Regions from separate parts of the Bariatricus sp. SGI.019 genome, predicted to be linked through region 3. Evidence: riboswitches for the same ligand, from Rfam matches in the RefSeq annotation. Region 3 holds a riboswitch; each other region holds the start of a gene.
The links. Region 3 has a riboswitch for cobalamin ahead of ACQRD1_RS06460 (uroporphyrinogen decarboxylase family protein). Riboswitches for the same ligand answer to the same signal wherever they lie in the genome.
Positions count from the first base shown of each region.

Region 1 (6,497 bases), on a different contig from region 3:
GGGATGAATTGGATGAAGAAGTGTCCATTTATGGCATTCGGGATAACAGCAGATATATCCAGATTGAAAACTTATCAGAACTTGAAGAAAATGAAGTGTACCTTTCACGACCATTCAGTGAGAAGTATAACCTGAAGGTGGGAGATATCATTAAGCTGGATGAAAAATATGAACATAAGCAGTATCAGTTTAAAGTATCAGGAATTTATGAAAAATGTCAGAGTATTGCAGTTTTCCTTCCGATTGAAAAATATCGTTCTTTATTTGAACTGGGCAAGGAGGAGTTCACCGGATATATCTCAGACACAGAGATTACCGATATCGAAGAAGATAAAATCGCGACAGTTATTACGAAAGAGGATATTACGAAAATGTGCGACCAGTTAGATCATTCTATGGGAGCCTATATGCAGTATTTTCAGATTCTGTGTATCCTGTTATCTGCAGTGCTGATTTATCTATTGACAAAGCTTATTATCGAAAAGAACGAAACGGCAATCTCCATGGCGAAGATTCTTGGTTATGAAAACCGTGAGATCGCAAGCCTATATTTGCTATCTACAACAATGGTAGTGGTTGTGGCGGATACCATAAGTGTAATATTAGGTTCTACGGTAATGAAACAGGCATGGAAAATCATTATGTTTAAATATAATGGATGGTTTGCCTTTACGATAGAGCCAATGGGCTATGTGAAGATGTTTTCCTTCGTTCTTCTTGGATACCTGATAGTAATAATACTGGATTTCAGAAGAATCCGAAAGATTCCGATGGAAGAGGCATTAAAAAATGTGGAGTAGTCAATAACCATAGATATTAAAAAACAATTTCAGAGACTTTACATTTTTATTCGGGTGTGATAAGGTATGTTCGATAGGTTCAGACAATCATGGATTGTCTGATGAAAAGGGAAACAGGTGCAAATCCTGTACGAACTCGTCACTGTAAGCGAGGAGTGCAAGGCCAGATAAGTCACTGAGCAATTGGGAAGGCGGCCTTGGATGTGGATCCGTAAGTCAGGAGACCTGCCTATTGAAAAACGGAGTGGGATATGCCCACAGATCACGAGTAACTGGTCGCAACCGATTATAATGGAGATATTACATTTCTGGCAGTGTCTGTATCTGCCGGAAGTGTTGTTTGATTATGTCAGTATTACGTCCTTTTACCATTTTATGGAAAAAGGACGTTTTTTGGCTTTAAGTCATTATACCCTCATAAGTACTGCCGTTATATCCTTTTGTCGGAAATGGACCAGAAATAAGAAGGAGGAACAAGATGAAGAAAAGAGTAGTAGCAATCTTGCTGGCAGTTTCCATGGTAAGTGCTCTGGTAATGACCGGATGTTCTAGCAGCAGTGAGGAGACATCCGAAACGGCGGAGGAAACTGAAGAAGTAGAGACAGATGCTGATCAGGAAGCGGCAGATGAAGTAGCTGCATTGATTGATGCCATCTATGTGCAGGAGAGAACAGATGAAACGGATGAACAGTGCAAGGAAGCCAAAGAGGCATGGGACGCACTGACAGATGAGCAGAAGGAATTGGTAGAAGGGGAAAATGCAGATCCGGATTACTTTGGAAGAGATACAGGCGATGCATCCAAAGATGATCCTCGTAATCAGGATGATATTGGTGAAAATGAGATCCTCGTAGTCAGCTTTGGAACCTCTTTTAATGACAGTCGTGTGGCTGATATTAAGGGAATCGAAGATGCACTTCAGGAAGCATATCCTGACTGGTCGGTAAGAAGAGCATTTACGGCACAGATCATTATTAACCATATTCAGGCGAGAGATGAGGAATGTATTGATAATATGGATCAGGCATTGGAACGTGCAGTTTCTAATGGAGTGAAAAATCTGGTGGTACAGCCGACGCATCTGATGCATGGCGCAGAATACGATGAGCTGATGGAATCTGTAGAAGCTTACCAGGATCAGTTTGAATCTGTAAAAGTTGCAGAGCCTTTGCTTGGAGAAGTCGGAGAAGATGCAACGGTTATCAATGCTGATAAAGAAGCGGTTGCTGAAGCGATTACTTCTGAGGCAGTGGAAACAGCAGGATATGACAGCCTGGATGCTGCAAAAGAAGATGGCGCTGCATTTGTATTTTTGGGACACGGTACCTCTCATACTGCAAAAGTATCTTATAGCCAGATGCAGACACAGATGAATGACCTCGGATATGACAATGTATTTATCGGAACGGTAGAAGGCGAACCGGAAGAAACGGCATGTGAAGCTGTTATAGATGCAGTTGCCCAGGCAGGATATAAGAAAGTAATCCTTCGTCCTTTGATGGTTGTTGCAGGAGACCACGCTAATAATGATATGGCAGGAGACGATGATGACTCCTGGAAGAGCATGTTTAATGCTTCCGGAGAATTTGACAGCGTAGATACACAGATTGCAGGTCTCGGAGAGATTGAAGCGATTCAGAATCTTTATGTAGCACATGCTAAAGCAGTAATTGGCGAGTAGGAGTTATGAAAATGAAGAAAAGGGTAATCGCAGTTCTTGGAATACTTTTGCTTTCATCTGCGCTTGTATTTGGATGTTCTGGAAAGAATGATACTCAGGATACGGATGCAAAAGAACAGGTAGAAGAAACAGACCAAAAAGAGGATGTAGATACAGAGAGCAGCAGTGAAGCAGATGCTGGAATAGAGGATGGTACTTATTCCGCAGATTTTAATACAGACAGCGGAATGTTTCATGCCAATGAAGCCTGTGAAGGAAAAGGTACTTTGACGGTAAAAGATGGAAAAATGACAATACATGTTTCTCTGGTATCAAAGAATATACTGAATCTCTATCCTGGGCTTGCTGAAGATGCTCAGAAAGATGGGGCAGAACTTCTGGAGCCTACGGAAGATACTGTGACGTATAGTGATGGCACGACAGAAGAAGTGTATGGATTCGATATTCCAGTCCCGGCATTGGATGAAGAATTTGATCTTGCGTTAGTAGGAACAAAAGGAACTTGGTATGATCACAAAGTCAGTGTTTCCAATCCAGAACCGGTTGAAGGTGAGTAAAACGAAAAATGACTTTGAAGCAGTTAAATATTGGACGATCTGGAACTTTATCCTTATCCGTCTTTTGAACAGGGAGAGCATACTCTTTAAAAGGAAAAGAGCACGAACTGCTTCATCGTAATTTTGTCTAAACAATAGGAAGAAGAGACTTGGGGATTGATGTGCCTCAAGTCTTTTTTATTGTGCGAAGTTTAAAACAGAAGCAGTTTGTTGAAAAAAGTAATTGACAGTTTGTGTAATAAAATGATATATATAAGTTAGTTGCCTCAAACTGAGGCTTCTTTTTTTGAATTACGGTTAGTGAGCACTAATTCAAATAGCCGGTGAAAACCATTATTATTCAGAAGAACAGAATCGTGAAAGAAAGGAAACTACAAAACATGATAAAAACAAGGCTGGTCAAACTGTTATCTCATGCAAAAAAATATATTGTGTTTCAGGTCGTATGGAAGTGGATATCCCTGTTATGCCAGGTAGTGATGATCTATGTTGCTTCCATGCTTTTGGAGAGTGCATTGTTTGATGCGATCACAAAGAATCAGCTGCTTTTATACGGTATCGTGATTCTTATTGCCATTTCATTGCGCCTGATCTGTGACAGACAGGCATCCTATGCTTCTTATGAGGCGAGCGTGGATGTGAAACGGATATTGCGTGAGAAGATTTATGGGAAATTATTGAAACTGGGAGCATCTTATCGTGAAAGTGTTGCGACTTCTGAAGTGGTACAGATGGCAGCAGAAGGTGTGGAACAGCTGGAAACATATTTTGGAAAATATTTGTCTCAGTTATTCTATAGCCTGCTGGCTCCTATAACGCTCTTTGTTATCCTTGCTTTTGTAAATCTGAAAGCAAGCCTGGTACTTTTGATCTGTGTTCCGCTAATCCCGATCTCTATCGTGGCAGTACAGAAATTTGCAAAAAAATTATTAAACAGATATTGGGGAATCTATACAGAACTGGGAGATTCTTTCCTGGAGAATCTGCAGGGATTGACAACTCTGAAGATCTATCAGGCTGATGCAGATAAAGCAGATGAGATGGATGAAGAATCTCAGAGATTTCGGCGGATTACCATGAAAGTGTTGACTATGCAGCTGAATTCTACCAGTGTGATGGATATCATTGCCTATGGCGGCGCAGCAGTCGGTATGATCGTGACACTTTCAGAATATATCAATGGGAATGTAAGCTTCAGTGGAGCACTCATGATTATATTACTGGCATCTGAATTCTTTATTCCGCTGCGGCTTCTGGGTTCTTTTTTTCATATTGCTATGAACGGTATGGCGGCAAGTGACAAGATCTTTGCGCTATTGGATCTGCCGGAACCGGAGGAGAAAGAGATTGAGCTTGGAAAAGAAACGACGACTATCCAATTAGAGGATGTGCGATTTGCCTATGAAGAAGAAAGGGATATTCTGGAAGGTGTGACCGTGGAATTGAGCGGCGGCAGTTTCACTTCTCTGGTGGGAACCTCTGGCTGTGGAAAAAGTACCATTGCGGCTATCCTTATGGGAAGAAACAAGGGCTATCGGGGCAGCATTACTATCCAGGACCAGGAACTTTCGAAAGTTTCAGAAAAGAGCTTGATGGATCACATTACTCTGGTCAGTCACAATAGTTATCTGTTTAAAGGAACAGTCCGTGAGAACCTGAAGATGGGGAAAGCCGATGCATCAGAAGAAGAGATGTACGCAGTGTTGGAAAAAGTCAACTTGTTAGGATTTTTGGAGGAACAGCAAGGACTGGATACGCCTATCCTGGAAAGAGGAAGCAATTTCTCCGGCGGGCAGTGCCAGAGACTGGCGCTGGCAAGAGCGCTTCTCCACGACACACCGGTCTATATCTTTGATGAGGCGACGTCCAATATTGATATGGAAAGCGAAGAGATGATTATGGAAGTAATACGGGGGCTGGTGAAGACGAAGACAATCCTGCTCATTTCTCACAGACTTGCGAATGTAGTAGAATCTGACCGAATCTATATGTTGGAGAAGGGACATGTGGTACAGTCTGGTACTCATAAGGAGCTGATGGAATCTGGAGGAGCTTATGCAGATTTATACCGATATCAGCGAGATCTGGAATACTATGGACACGCGATCAGTCAGTCAGAAGGACATTTAGACAGAAAGGTGGTGGCAGAGTAATGGAGCAGAAAAACCGAAGAAAAGGTATTGTGATTATGGGACAACTCATTGGATTAGTGAAACCGTTGCTTCCGCTGATGAGTCTTGCCATTCTACTAGGAGTGCTGGGATATCTGTGTGCCATTTTTTTAACCATTCTTACCGGGTATGGAATGTTATATGGATTGTCAGAGATTCTGCGGCAAAACGTGGACGTGATTGAAGGGGGATTCTTCACGTCACGGTCATTTGGAACGATAGCGTCAATCCTGATTGTTCTTGCTATTCTGCGTGGTGTGCTTCATTATGGAGAGCAATATTGTAACCACTTCATTGCATTCAAGCTGCTTGCAATCATTCGGCATAAAGTATTTGCGTCACTTCGCAGGCTATGCCCGGCGAAACTGGAAGGACGAGATAAGGGGAATCTTATCTCTATCATTACATCAGATATCGAGCTTCTGGAAGTTTTCTATGCGCATACAATCTCTCCGATTGCCATTGCAATTCTGACTTCTCTGATTATGGTTCTTTTTATCGGTGCACAGTATGCACCGGCAGGTATACTTGCACTTCTGGGGTATATAGTAGTCGGTGCCGTGATTCCGGTCAGGAACGGGAAGAAAGGAGCGGAGGAAGGGATGCAGTTTCGGAATTCTTTCGGGGAGCTGAACAGTTTTATATTGGATTCCCTTCGTGGACTGGACGAGACAATCCAGTATGACAAGGGCGAAGAGCGAATGAAACAGATTGATGATCGTTCCAGGGAACTGGGACTGATGCAGAAGAAGTTGAACTGTCATGAGGCAGTGCAGGGATCCTTGACGAATATGGCCATTTTGTTATTCTCCTTTGGAATGCTCTTCTTCATGCTTTGGAAGTATGAAAGAGGCATTGTCAGTTTTGACAGTATGCTAATAACAGTCATTGCTATGATGGGTTCTTTTGGACCGGTGACGGCACTGTCTAACCTGTCTAATAATCTGAATCAGACACTGGCCAGTGGAGAGCGTGTTCTCTCTCTGTTGGAAGAAGAACCGCAGATTGAAGAAGTTGCCGAAAAAGAACAGACTATATTTGCAGGTGCAAAAGCAGAGCATGTGGACTTTGCCTATGAGGAAGAACAGATTCTGGAAGACTATTCCATTGAGCTCCCGAAAGGAAAGGTTGTGGGAATCCACGGGGCGAGCGGTTCTGGTAAATCTACGCTGCTAAAGCTTTTGATGCGCTTCTGGGATGCAGACCAAGGAGATATTCGAATCTCCGGAAAGGACATTCGTGAGATTAATACAAAAGATCTGCGGGATATGGAATCCTATGTGACGCA
Region 1 covers NZ_JBNPOQ010000032.1:7,628-14,124, forward strand. Annotated here, with positions in the region: gene ACQRD1_RS13955 (ABC transporter permease) at 1-800, shown strand, start outside; cobalamin riboswitch at 859-1,047, shown strand; gene ACQRD1_RS13960 (sirohydrochlorin cobaltochelatase) at 1,279-2,481, shown strand; gene ACQRD1_RS13965 (hypothetical protein) at 2,493-3,038, shown strand; gene ACQRD1_RS13970 (ABC transporter ATP-binding protein/permease) at 3,419-5,191, shown strand; gene ACQRD1_RS13975 (amino acid ABC transporter ATP-binding/permease protein) at 5,191-6,497, shown strand, end outside.
Region 1: another riboswitch for cobalamin. It lies ahead of ACQRD1_RS13960 (sirohydrochlorin cobaltochelatase); the one in region 3 lies ahead of ACQRD1_RS06460 (uroporphyrinogen decarboxylase family protein).

Region 2 (6,497 bases), on a different contig from region 3:
TTCCTATCACATATATCTTATTCAAAACTTATCCTCCATTCTTTTACGGCAAGTGCAACGGTGACCCCATTACCCGCTTGTTTTTTTATAATAAGCTGTCCAGATTCACTGGCACACAAAGCACTGCGTTCACACACATTATCAACACCAGTCACCCGTTCTACGAATCCAGACGACGTGAAATCGCCTTTTACCTCTTGTAATTCTTTCGAACTATATACCTGAAATTGTAATCGGTGTGCCAAACAGTATTCAAGAATTCCTGGTTCATTTGCCTTTATATCAATACTCGCAGCCTGCCAGATACTTTCCGGCCAGATATGATTCTGCCGCAGAACATTGGTGACGGCCAGTTCAATCTGTTCTGCTTCTGTATGCTTCCTACATCCGATTCCTGCGACAACAACTTTTGGAATCAGATACAATGTCTGGCTCCATGCAGGATTTCGATAAATTCCTACCGATATATCCGGTTCATTTTTTCCCTGGTCTTCTATCAGATTCCAGAGGACAAGTCCCCGTGGAAGCTTTCCTTCCACATTCTTCTCATTACCCTGAAAATCAATCAAAACCGGCGTCTCCTTCAATATATCTGCTGAGATTCTTTTTGCTCTTTTCATATCCTGTATCTGAAGTCCGTTTTTTACTGCAAAAACATCCACTGCCCATTTTTGGTTAATATCAGTCGCTGTCGTGATCACCGGCAGTGCCTGTACCTTTTCACAGACTAACAGAGCCAGCTCATTAGCCCCACCTATATGCCCAGATAATAGAGGAATACAATGGATTCCCATTTCATCAATGACCAAAACAGCCGGATCCTTCTGCTTTGATCTTACATATGGCGCTATAGCACGTACTGCAATGCCTGTAGCTCCAATGAAGATCAGCGCATCCTGACTTTCAAACTGTTGTCTGGTCCAGTCTGACAGTGTAAGATCTGTCGCTTCTGGTATGCCCATACATTTGACATCTACGGTTACCCGATACTCTTCCGCTCTCAGTCCGGCCGCCACTTTGTCTGCCAGGATTTTGCCTTTTTGTGTAAAACATATGAGTGCTACATTCATTTACTCTGTTCCTTCCCGATATTCCGTAGTAAATGTAGGATCATATAACTTTGATCGCTGATAATGATTATGGCTGACAACATCTCCAACAATAATCAATGCTGTCTTTCTAATTCCATGAGACTTTGCCGTCTCTTCCAATGTCTCTATCGTACAGATATGTGTCTCTTCCTCAGGCCAGGTCGCCTTATATACAATTGCAGCCGGTGTATCCGGTTCATAACCTCCACAGATCAGTTGTTCTGTCAGTTTCGCCAGTAGTCCTGTACTTAAGAACAGTACCATGGTCGCCCTGTGCTTTGCAAATGAAGCAATACTCTCTCTCTCCGGCACAGGTGTCCTTCCTTCTGTTCTTGTAATGACCACACTCTGCGATACATCCGGCAAAGTATATTCCAGATTCAATGCTGCCGCAGCACCACAAAAAGAGCTTACCCCCGGGCAAGAATCATATAGAATGTTCTTCTCATCCAGAATATCCATCTGCTCTCGAATCGCACCATAGAGACATGGATCTCCCGTATGCAGCCGGACAGTCATCTGACTCTTTTTTTCTGCCTGTATCATTACCTCTATCACTTCCTCCAGCGTCATGAATGCGCTATTGTAGATCTTACATCCTTCTTTCGCATATTTTAAAAGTCCCGGATTCACTAAGGACCCTGCATAGATAATTACGTCAGCATCTTCAATCATCTTCTGCCCCCTGACTGTAATCAGATCTTCTGCCCCAGGTCCAGCTCCAACAAAATGTATCATAACGCCTCTCCTTCTTTCACAAATAACAATGTATAATACCCTGCATCTTCAGGAATCTGTTCTGTTCCATAATAGATATGCTCCGTCTTCATTCCACAGTTTTCTACCATGACAACAGATGCATCCATATCTTTTAGCTGTTCTTTTACATGCGGAAGTTTCTTTCCTGCCTTCATAAGAATCTTTGTTCCTTCTAACTGCAGAGCCTCTTCAATCTGATATGAAGCCGGAATAATGTGAATCTGTTCCGCTTTCTCAGCAATTCCTATATTCAGTCTCGCCGCTGCTGCACAGAATGATGGAACTCCGCTGACCATCTCTACCTCATATCCCTTTTTTTGAATCTCTTTATGCAGATAAATATAAGTAGAATACACTGCAGGATCTCCTAATGTTAAAAATGCCACTTTCTTTCCTTTATCCAGGCAACGACTCAAAACTTTCGCACCTTCCTCATGATTCTTTTGTAAAGTCTGCTCATCTTTTGTCATAGGCATATAAATCCCCAACAGCTCTTTTTGTTCAATCTCTGGATACGCTTCCCTGACAATCTGATAAGCAACCGTTTCCATCGGATTCCTGCCCGGAACCGCAATCACATCACATTCTCGAATAACTCGCAATGCTTTTACTGTTAAAAGCTCCGGATCTCCGGGGCCTACGCCAACTCCATATAAGATTCCTGCCATCTTCATTCTCCTTGTGTCTTTATTACTATATGATGCTAGGTCATACGCTTTTGACCCTAACTTTATATTTTTCTATCAGATGTTCTGCCTGGCTGGTCTTTCCAAGAATACCATATATATTGGAAAATGTGATCGCACCAATCTGAAGCTCACCTGCTGCCCGGTAATTCAAATACTGCTCCATTCGCTCCATTATCTGCCCCATAATCCTTTCTCGCTCAGAAACTGTGCATCTGTCCAATGCATCATCTGTTGTCATACAATCCAGGAATTCACAGGTCTTTTCCCTCGAAACTCCTGCTTTTAACGCTGCCGCTGCAAGAATCTCCATCCGACAGTCCGCCCATCTTGAATGGGTATTCATAATCCCTCCGGCAACTTTAATGAGTTTTCCGATATGCCCTACCAGCAGAATACCTTTACTTCCCTGATCAATTGCCATATCTATAGTCTGTCCAATATAATTACTGCATTTAACCACTTCCTGCTCTTCAATCCCATAGGCTTGTCTCAGAAAATCCAGGCCATAATTCCCCGGTGCCGCAATCAGATATTCTTTTCCTGCCGCTATTTTCACTCTTATATCCAGGCAAATAGTATCCAACAATGCCTGCTCACTCATCGGTTCTACCAATCCGCTGGTTCCCAGAATCGACAGACCACCCTCAATTCCCAGTCTCGGATTAAAAGTCTTTGCTGCAAGACGTTTTCCTTCCGGTATGGATATCTCAACATATATGCCCCCAAGATAACCAACCTCCTCACAGGCATCCTCCACTTCTTGCAAGATCATCTTACGCGGAACGCGATTGATCGCCGCATTCCCAACTGGTTGATCCAGACCTGGTTTCGTAACTCTCCCGATTCCCTGACCTCCATCAAGAATGTACTGTCCTGTATTTGTTTTTTCCACTTTACTGTACACCATGATTCCGTTCGTGATATCAGGATCATCTCCACTATCTTTTTGGACTGCACAAGATATGCTCTGTATCTCCTTTTGATTCTCATCCCGGTATTCTATCCTGATATCATGAATCTTCAACTGAAGTTTCTTTCCCTTGGGAAGTTCCACTTCTACCTGATCTATCTGCTCTTTTGCAAATAGCATCTTCAGCGCGGCTTTCGTCGCCGCCTGTGCGCACGTTCCCGTAGTATAACCCCAGGCAAGTTTTTTCTGTGCCATTCTTTCTCTCCTGTCACATCTTTTTCTACATTCATGAATATATCTTTTTCATATGAAAGAAAAAGGAGGTGACGCCTTGCGACAATCCCTCCATACAATCAGAACTTTTCCATTCTTATGTATCATCCTGCCCTCACCGTAAGACTTTACTCTGATTACTGGCAGGTATCCTGACTTAAAACTAAAACCTAATCCCCGCCCTTCCCGTTGTCATTCTCACAACAGTGGTCCGCAGGTTTCGTCATTTCTTACAGTAGAGTGAGCTGCTGCGGATTCGCACCGCATTCCCTTTTCATCCACAAAGTGAAACCAGTCTCAATATCTATATTCTATCGGTTTATGTCAGGCATGTCAAATTCTTTTCTGCTTCCTGTTTCTATTCCCTTTTTATTCATATAAAAAACTTATATATTCATAGATTTCAGCAAAATTTATGATACATTTCCCTTCAAAAATCCTCACTGGAACTTTGTCATCAAATCCATAGATTACTGGAAATTCATCATGTTCAAAGTCATATACTAATACTTTTTTCTGTACCGGATCTACAATCCAGTATTCTCTGACTCCTGCACTGGCATATTTTTCACACTTTATAATCATATCTTTCTTTCTTCCTGATTCAGAGAGAATTTCCACAATGAAATCCGGTGCCCCATAAGTACAATGCTTAATTAATTTCCTCCGATCACACACTACAAACACGTCTGGCTGAACCATCGTCTTATCATCACAGTCGAGCTGAACATCTGCCGGCGCAACAAACGGAATACACTGCCCACCTTCTTTTTTTATATAATCTTTGATTGGCTGCCATATCTCTGTACATAATAATTGATGCAAATTCGACGGTGCCGCCATATCATAGATGACTCCATTCATTAACTCCACACGTCTTTCTTTCGGCAATGCATAATAATCTTGCACAGTATATTCCCCCGGTCTTTTCACCGAATAATCCCTTACAGATTCAGCCATCTTGTTATCTTCTTTTTTCAGCACTTTCTCTAAAGCCAACAATGTATCATATCGTGGTGAGGCAGTTACACCCGCAAAAATTTTCTGCACTGTGCCAAGAGGAACACCCGATAGTTCTGAAATCATTTCGTTCGTATAACCTAAGAGTTTCTTTCTCTCTTTCATTTCCTGTACTGTCATTTTGGTTCCTCTCTTTCATTTGTTTTCATAATTATATCTTTTATCACTCCATATGTCAATCATATTATTTCCATTTAATTTCCATATTTTTACCGTATCTCGCTCTCTCGTGCCTGAATCTCGCCACAGGCAATCATTTCTCCAGAAGCACCAGATGGCTGTGTATGAAAATCATCCGGCAACGCATGGATAATTACCGTTTTTCCAATGACATCCTCAGGATAAAACCGATCTGTATATACACACATCCACGCAATCCCATTATTACTTAGCAGAGGCGGCAAATCCCCTGCATGCTCAGGATGCTGTGATTTTACTGACTGGTAATGCCCATCAACATTTGCAAAGGGCTCCTGATCTGCTCCAGAACAGCTGCCACCTTCATGAATATGAAATCCATGAAACTGTTGACTGCTTTTTCCATTGATATCTGTAATCCCATAAATAGATGCAACCAGCACCGTTCCTCCAAACGTATCATAAAAATCCACTCTACCTCTGAGATGTGGATACTTTGCACTTCCTGCTATCTTCGCAGAAGCAGTTGGATGATTCTCCATAATCTTCATCTTACCATCACACTCCTTGTGGCATTCTATGCAAATACCTTCAGGAATATGTAAAAAGGATGGGGCGGGGGAAAAAATTCATTTTCCTCGCCCCATCCTTTCATGCGTTAACAGATCAACATAGCATCTCCAAACGAAAAAAAGCGATATTTTTCTCTGACAGCCTCTTCATATGCCGACAGCACATGTTCTCTTCCAGCCAAAGCCGACACCAGCATGATGAGTGTAGACTCTGGAAGATGAAAATTCGTAATCAGACAATCCAAAACCTTAAATTTATATCCTGGATAAATGAAGATTTCTGTCCATCCACTGCATGCTTTCAAATGTCCCGTCTCATCTGCGGCAGACTCAATAGTCCTGCAGCTGGTTGTCCCTACACAGATAACTCTGTTTCCGGAATCCTTTGCCATATTAATCTTGGCCGCTGCATCTTCATCAATCTGAAAAAATTCGGAATGCATATGGTGTTCCGTAATCTCATCTACTTTAACCGGTCGAAATGTTCCAAGGCCTACGTGAAGTGTTACTCTGGCTATATCAATTCCCTTTTCTTCAATGGCTTTCAGAAGTTCCGGTGTGAAATGGAGTCCTGCCGTTGGTGCAGCCGCAGACCCTGTATGAGTAGCGTATACTGTCTGGTAACGGTTTTTATCCTCCAGTTGATGAGTAATGTACGGCGGAAGAGGCATCTGTCCCAACTGATCTAAGATTTCCTCAAAGATTCCATCATAGGTAAATTGTATCAAACGATTCCCTTCTTCTACCACATCAATGACTTCACCAATTAAAAGCCCCTCTCCAAAGCTGATCTTCGTTCCTATTTTTGCCTTTTTCCCCGGCTTTACCAGAGTCTCCCAGACATTATTTTCTTTTCTTTTTAATAATAATATTTCTATCTTGGCATCAGTTCCTACTTTTGAACCAATTAATCTAGCCGGAATTACTTTCGTATCATTAATAACCAGACAATCTCCCTCATGTAGATAATCAATAATTTCTTTAAATACATGGTGGGAAACAGCTCCAGACTCCTTGTCAAGTACAAGAAGTCTGGAGCTGGAAC
Region 2 covers NZ_JBNPOQ010000002.1:150,789-157,285, forward strand. Annotated here, with positions in the region: gene cobJ (precorrin-3B C(17)-methyltransferase) at 1-25, opposite strand, end outside; gene ACQRD1_RS02045 (cobalt-precorrin 5A hydrolase) at 18-1,070, opposite strand; gene cobM (precorrin-4 C(11)-methyltransferase) at 1,071-1,829, opposite strand; gene cobI (precorrin-2 C(20)-methyltransferase) at 1,826-2,518, opposite strand; gene cbiD (cobalt-precorrin-5B (C(1))-methyltransferase CbiD) at 2,559-3,704, opposite strand; cobalamin riboswitch at 3,848-4,033, opposite strand; gene ACQRD1_RS02065 (Uma2 family endonuclease) at 4,092-4,862, opposite strand; gene ACQRD1_RS02070 (superoxide dismutase family protein) at 4,952-5,431, opposite strand; gene queA (tRNA preQ1(34) S-adenosylmethionine ribosyltransferase-isomerase QueA) at 5,539-6,497, opposite strand, start outside.
Region 2: another riboswitch for cobalamin. It lies ahead of cbiD (cobalt-precorrin-5B (C(1))-methyltransferase CbiD); the one in region 3 lies ahead of ACQRD1_RS06460 (uroporphyrinogen decarboxylase family protein).

Region 3 (6,497 bases):
CGCCAACGCAAGCTTTGCCATCATCTCAGCATCCGTATGTGCCTCCGGCCATGTCACCCCACAAGTATCCATCAACTCTGACGTAATCATATTCATCATTCCACCCGGGCAAATGCACGGAGGGCGATCTACCTCTTCATGATGGAACACTTTTTCCAAACGTTCTTTCTCTGTCAACATGTATTGCCTCCTTATTACGCAATTCCCATCAAACGCTTAGCAAGCTTCACCGCTTCTACTGCATTTACAGAATATCCATCTGCTCCGATCTCATCTGCATATTTCTGAGAAATCGGACTTCCACCAACCATAATCTTGAACTGATCACGGATCCCACGCTCTTTTAACTTATCTATAACGGTCTTCATACCAATCATGGTAGTTGTCATCAGTGTTGACATACAGATAATAGAAGCACCTACTTCCACTGCCTTATCTACAAAATTATCTAACGGGACATCTCTTCCTAAATCATACATTTCAAACCCTGCTGTGTCCAGCATAATCTTTACAAGATTCTTACCGATATCATGGGTATCTCCTTCTACTACACCGATAACAACTTTTGGTTTTTCTACACCGGTATCATCCGCAGGAAGATGCGGACGAAGCACGTCTAATCCTGCATACATTGCATCAGAACAGAGCAATACATCCGTAACGAAATATTCTTCTGCATCGTACAAATCACTCGCCTTATTCATTCCATCTACAAGTCCATCCATAATACCATCAAACGCTGGGTATCCTGCTTCCAGATATTCATTCGCAACATCTACGACCTCTTCGTCCTCCATTTCAACTACACATTCAGATAACGCTTCCAGTAATTCCTCTTTTGATCTTGCCATGATCATTTCCTCCTAAAACTTATTAATCAAGATTAACATCTATTGATTCTATAAACTACCTCTTAATCTTCTTGCAATCCTTTCGGCAGACATCCTATTTTCGCACCACGCCCATATTTTCTTGCTGCATAGATAAGAGCTTCCATATTCTCTTTAGATGTACCAAACGGCGTCTGACATCCGACGTTAAGCTGGAATCCTTTTGGACTGTCTCCTGCCTTTTCAATACATTCTTTACAGGACGCAATCACCTCATCAATCGTACCATTTAACATAACATCTACTGGCGGTACATTTCCCATTAACATCACTTTATCTCCAATCGCTTCTTTTGCCTCAGCAAGATCTTCGCAATTATCTATACTAAATGCACATACTCCACTATTTGCAATGTCGTTCCAGATTGGTTTCGTTTTTCCACAAATATGGATCATAGGCGGCTGTCCTGTTATTTCATAAAGTCCATCAATCATCTCTTTCAAATATGGATAAGAAAACTCATCGAACTGCTTTTTACTCAAAATATCCGAGCAGGTTACCGGATCAGATATAAATACAGAACATGGCCCAAATTCTTTGCAAAATGCTTCTACCCATTTTAATGAACATTCATTGGAAAGTTTCAAAAGCTTTTTCAGCATTTCCGGATTTTTTCTGGTATCTCTTAACATTAAATCCACCGGCCTGATCGCAGCTGCACATGACACTGGCCCTGTCACACCTGTGCTGATTGGATATTCGGGTAATCGTTTTTTTAATTCTTTTGCCATATCAAGCATTGGGGTAAGAACGGGATTGTCATATGGGTCCACTACTTTTAATTTATCAAAATCTGCATAATCCATAAGGACATGTTCTTCGATTCGAGGCACTCCGTATTCTGGTGTGAAAAGTTTCGATCCAAGTGCTACTCCAATGGTTCTTAAATCCGGCCCAACTCCAAATCCAAAATTGTTATATGTCACATCCTTCTCCCTGATGACCTTTGTCATAACTTCCGGATCTTCGCTCATTTGTTTCGTTGAATATCCCATCAGATCGGCAATCGCCATCTCTGGGGCAAGAATTCCATATGGAATGCAGTCCACTTCCTCCCCTTTCATGTATGCTGCCATACGTTCAGAAGGTGTCATCTCTTCTTTCTGTTCATTCATCAACTTTTTCAGCTCTTGATAATCCATTTTTTACCTCCTAAAATAAAATACGGTACGAAAAAACAGCGTAAACACTGCCTTTCCCCACCGAAATCTCCTGAAAATATATAGCAGGTCTCCTGACTCGACTTCATCCTCTGGATTTCCTTCCCCAAAAGTAAAACATCTTGAGTGGTCAATAAAACCATCGTCCGTCACACAGTAGAGCGGGCTGCTCCGGACTCTCACCGAATTCCCTTTTCAACAATTCTCATTGTCACTATATACGTTTACATTTCAAGTTTATCATGTGAATTAACATTTTCCAAATCGGTTATTTCTATAATAAAAGTCTTATATAGATAGTTTCTATTCTACGGGTTTTTCATCTCTAAATGATTCATTCACTTTATGTATTCGTTCTGACAAACTATAATACAGATAAATATATTACAGGAAACGCTGCTTGAAAAAGAATAACATCAGAGAGGAGCTTCGCACACCAACAGATCTGGTCGGATGCGAGGCTCCCCTTTTATGTATATTTTTATCCTAATTTTGTCAATTGTTCTAATATCTCTAATGACTTAAATCTTTTTCCTACGTAAGTTTCCAGATATCTTCCGGTCACTTTTCCCAGTTCCCAAAGCACTTCATCAGATACGGTAAAGGTATATAGTTTTTCCACCGGCGTTCCCACAATATATTGAAGCGTATAGATTGTAGAGGGATTCAGCACCATTCCATCCGAAACATCTCTTCTGCATCTGTCACAGAGCAGACCTCCACGTCTAACACTGAACACCATTGGTCTTTCTCTGTCCCCGCATCCTACACACTGGAATACCTGTGGTCCTTCTCCATTGATACTGACCGTTTTCAGCTCATAGATATACCGAATCAGCCGGTTTGGTATATGGGGATTTACAAGCGCCCGAAGAGTCTGATACAAAAGCTTTAATAGCTGAGTCTCATCGTTAGCTTCTCTTGCATAATAATTGGCCAGCTCCATAAAATAGAATCCGTAATATGCCCCTTCAACATCCATACGCAGCTCCTGAAAGTAATTGGAAATAGAGGCCGACACCAATGTATATGATGTCCGCCCCTCATAAACTGTAAATTCTCCGAAGGAAAATGGACTCGTTACTCCCATCAGTGCACTGTTAGGCCTTCTTGCGCCGCGGGCAAATGCTGCAATCTTCCCTCGTTCTTTTGTCAGAATTACCACTCGTCTGTCATATTCGCCGACAGGAGCTGCCTGCAGGACCAGGCCTGTCACTGTAATCTGATTCACCGTTTATTCCACCTTCATGGTCTTTTATTATCTGTTTACAAATCTGCATTCCCTTATAGCAAAGATAATCTGTCACTTTTCCCGTCTCCAGAAAACGCTCCCAGTACTCTTCTTCCATGAAATCACCTCATCCTCTGTTGATAGGATTAGGTTCTCCCAGAAAAGGCTGATTTTATTCTTCATCCCGATATCCAAAATTTTTCATTAGATATTCGCTGTCTCGCCAGTCCTTCTTTACCTTAACCCAGAGTTTCAGATTCACTTGACAATCCAGCATTTTCTCAATCTCATAGCGGGCTGTGCTGCCAATCTTTTTCAACATATTTCCTTGTTTTCCAATAATTATCCCCTTGTGGGAGTCTCTCTCACAGATGATGGTCGCATTAATATGCATTACCTTCTTCTGCATCTTCATCTGGTCAATTGCCACCGCAATTCCATGTGGAATCTCATCCTGCAGACAATGAAGTGCTTTTTCGCGAATCAGCTCTGCTACGATCTGACGCTCCGGCTGATCAGTAATGGTATCCTCATCATAAAACTGTGGTCCATAAGGAAGATACTTCATGATCACTCGTATCAACTCATCCGTATTATCCCCGTTTCTTGCAGACACCGGAACAATTTCCGCAAAATCGCAGACATCCTTATACGCTGCAATTGCCGGCAATACCTCTTCCTTCTTCACACTGTCAATCTTATTAATAACCAGAATAATTGGGGTATGAACTCTCTGAAGCTGCTTGGCAATGTGCTGCTCACCTGCACCGATGAACGTCGTTGGCTCCACAAGCCACAACACCACATCCACCTCATTCAACGTCCGCTCTGCCACATTCACCATATATTCTCCAAGTTTATTCTTCGCCTTGTGGATACCCGGCGTATCCACAAACACGATCTGCCCCTCCTCCGTTGTCAGCACCGTCTGGATACGATTTCTCGTCGTCTGCGGCTTATTAGAAGTAATGGCAATTTTTTGTCCTATCAGACAATTCATCAACGTAGATTTCCCCACATTTGGGCGTCCGATCAAAGTAACAAATCCCGATTTATAATCTTTTCTCATAAAAACTCCTTAAATGGGGACGTAGTATTCTTTCAATTTACTACGTCCCCTGTTAAAAACTTGTCACAGTTTTAAACAGTTCTTTATTTTCTTCTATTTTGTCTTCGCTTCCAACTACGCACAGTTGATCTGCCTTCAATACGGCCTCTACAACTCGGTAAAGGGCGCGGATATCATCTTGTGTTGCATCTAGAATCTGACTGCGTTCTTCGCGGATCATGTCTGCGCTTACTTTATTCATGTAGAGGTTCATGGATCGTTCGCCTTTGGTTGCGGGTGTCATAGGCTGATCAATATTGCTGATGGTTCCGATGATGTATTTGGTCATGTCTCTGTCGCTTACGGTGAAGTTCTTCAGGTAATCTACAATTCCTTCGTATACTTCTATGGTGCGCTTCAGATTTGGATCACGGTAGGAAACGAAATAACCTTCTCCTATGCGGTTGAAATTGCTCATGCATCCATATGCTCCGCCTTTTACACGGATATTCTGCCAGAGATAATCGTAGCTTAGGATTACCTTCAGAATCTGAAGTGCTCCGGTATATGCAGCTCCATTATCGATGAAGTTACCGGTTCGTGCCACATACTGTACTTTTGATGCTGTTTTGAATCCTTCGTTCTTCTTTTCGCAATGGATGATGCATGGTGTCTCTTCTGGAACTTCTTTGTAAAGTCTTTCGGAAAGATTGGCAATCATCTTCTCTAATCCGTCCATTCCTTCTTTTGAAGCAGTATAACTGATCATCATGTTATCCGGACGGAATAGTTTCTTGGTAAGATTGATAAGTGTTGCTGTTATTGATTCTTTTTCTTCCTCGAAATGCTCTGACAGATCCACTATCTTCTGGTAAAAATCTATGCCATTTGTCATATCCTTGAATTTTGCGGACGGAGAAGCATAGGACAATGCCCGAAGCGCCGCTGTTGTATGCCCGGATGACTGGAATTTCATAGAGAGCCTTGACTTGGTCATTGCCAGGATTTCTTTGATTCGTTTCGTATCATTTAACTTGGAAGCAGTCAGAATCTCCCCCATCATCTCAAATGTTTTTTCAAGCTTTGGATAAAGTGCTTTTCCCTTGATTTCAAATGTTGCTTTAAATACCTTCTCCCTTATATTGGTAACATCGTTATAAAGCTCCAGTGATGTTCCAATTCCTCCGGTATGCATATTAATCTCATTAAAAAGTTCCCCGTATCCGTAATTCTCTGTATCAATGATTCCTAACACAGACTGCAAGATTCCAACATAAGGAAGTTCTTCTGCACTGACTCCTGACAGGTCGAACATCACATCTACATAGCCAATTCCATTTGTCTCAATTTCATGAAATACGACCGGAACTCCTGCCAAATTCATCTCTTCATTAAAAATCGGATCAATTTCTCTGGAAATATCTTCTCGATTTAAAACCGGGATCCGTTCCAGCGCTTCTTCACTCTCTGGTTCTGACTGGTATTCTTCCAGCTTCTTTGTCCGAGAAACCATTTCTCTGATTTCCTCATCGCCAAGGCTGGCTTTATATTCTTGTAATTTTGCATCCAGCTCAGCATCCATGCGGGCAGTACGCCCCTTCTCAGGTTTCACAATAACAATCGCACCATGAGTATTATCCAGCAGATATTTCTGGATCAAGTCCTCATAATAGCGAGTTCCCACCTGTTTTTTCAGGAACGCAAATGTATCCAATGCCTCGATATGAATGAATGGTTTGTCATCATCATATAGCCAGCTATCCATTATCTGAAGTCCATACATCAATCCCTTCGGATAATTTCCAAAATCAGCTTCTCTGTAACGGAACTCATGATAATTAATTCCCGCCTCAAGTGCTTTCTGATCCATCCCATTTTTCACAATGTCCGTCAGCACATTCTCGATAACTTCAATAAACTTATCCTTCTGATCTGCATCTGCATTCTTAGCTATTACAGAGAAAATCGGCTGATAGATTCCATTATCATAAGATCCCATAATATCCTGTCCAATTCCAGCATCCGTAAGAGCTGTCTTCAATGGCGCACCTGGCGCAGATAACAATGCGTAATCCAGAATTTCAAACGCCAGATACAATTCTCGATCTAGACTTGTACCAATTACCTTATTATAAGAAAGGTACGTATTTTCGTCTTCTGATTCATCG
Region 3 covers NZ_JBNPOQ010000008.1:6,569-13,065, forward strand. Annotated here, with positions in the region: gene ACQRD1_RS06450 (methylcobamide:CoM methyltransferase MtbA) at 1-180, opposite strand, end outside; gene ACQRD1_RS06455 (corrinoid protein) at 195-851, opposite strand; gene ACQRD1_RS06460 (uroporphyrinogen decarboxylase family protein) at 914-2,032, opposite strand; cobalamin riboswitch at 2,098-2,284, opposite strand; gene recO (DNA repair protein RecO) at 2,532-3,281, opposite strand; gene ACQRD1_RS06470 (hypothetical protein) at 3,223-3,399, opposite strand; gene era (GTPase Era) at 3,454-4,350, opposite strand; gene ACQRD1_RS06480 (insulinase family protein) at 4,403-6,497, opposite strand, start outside.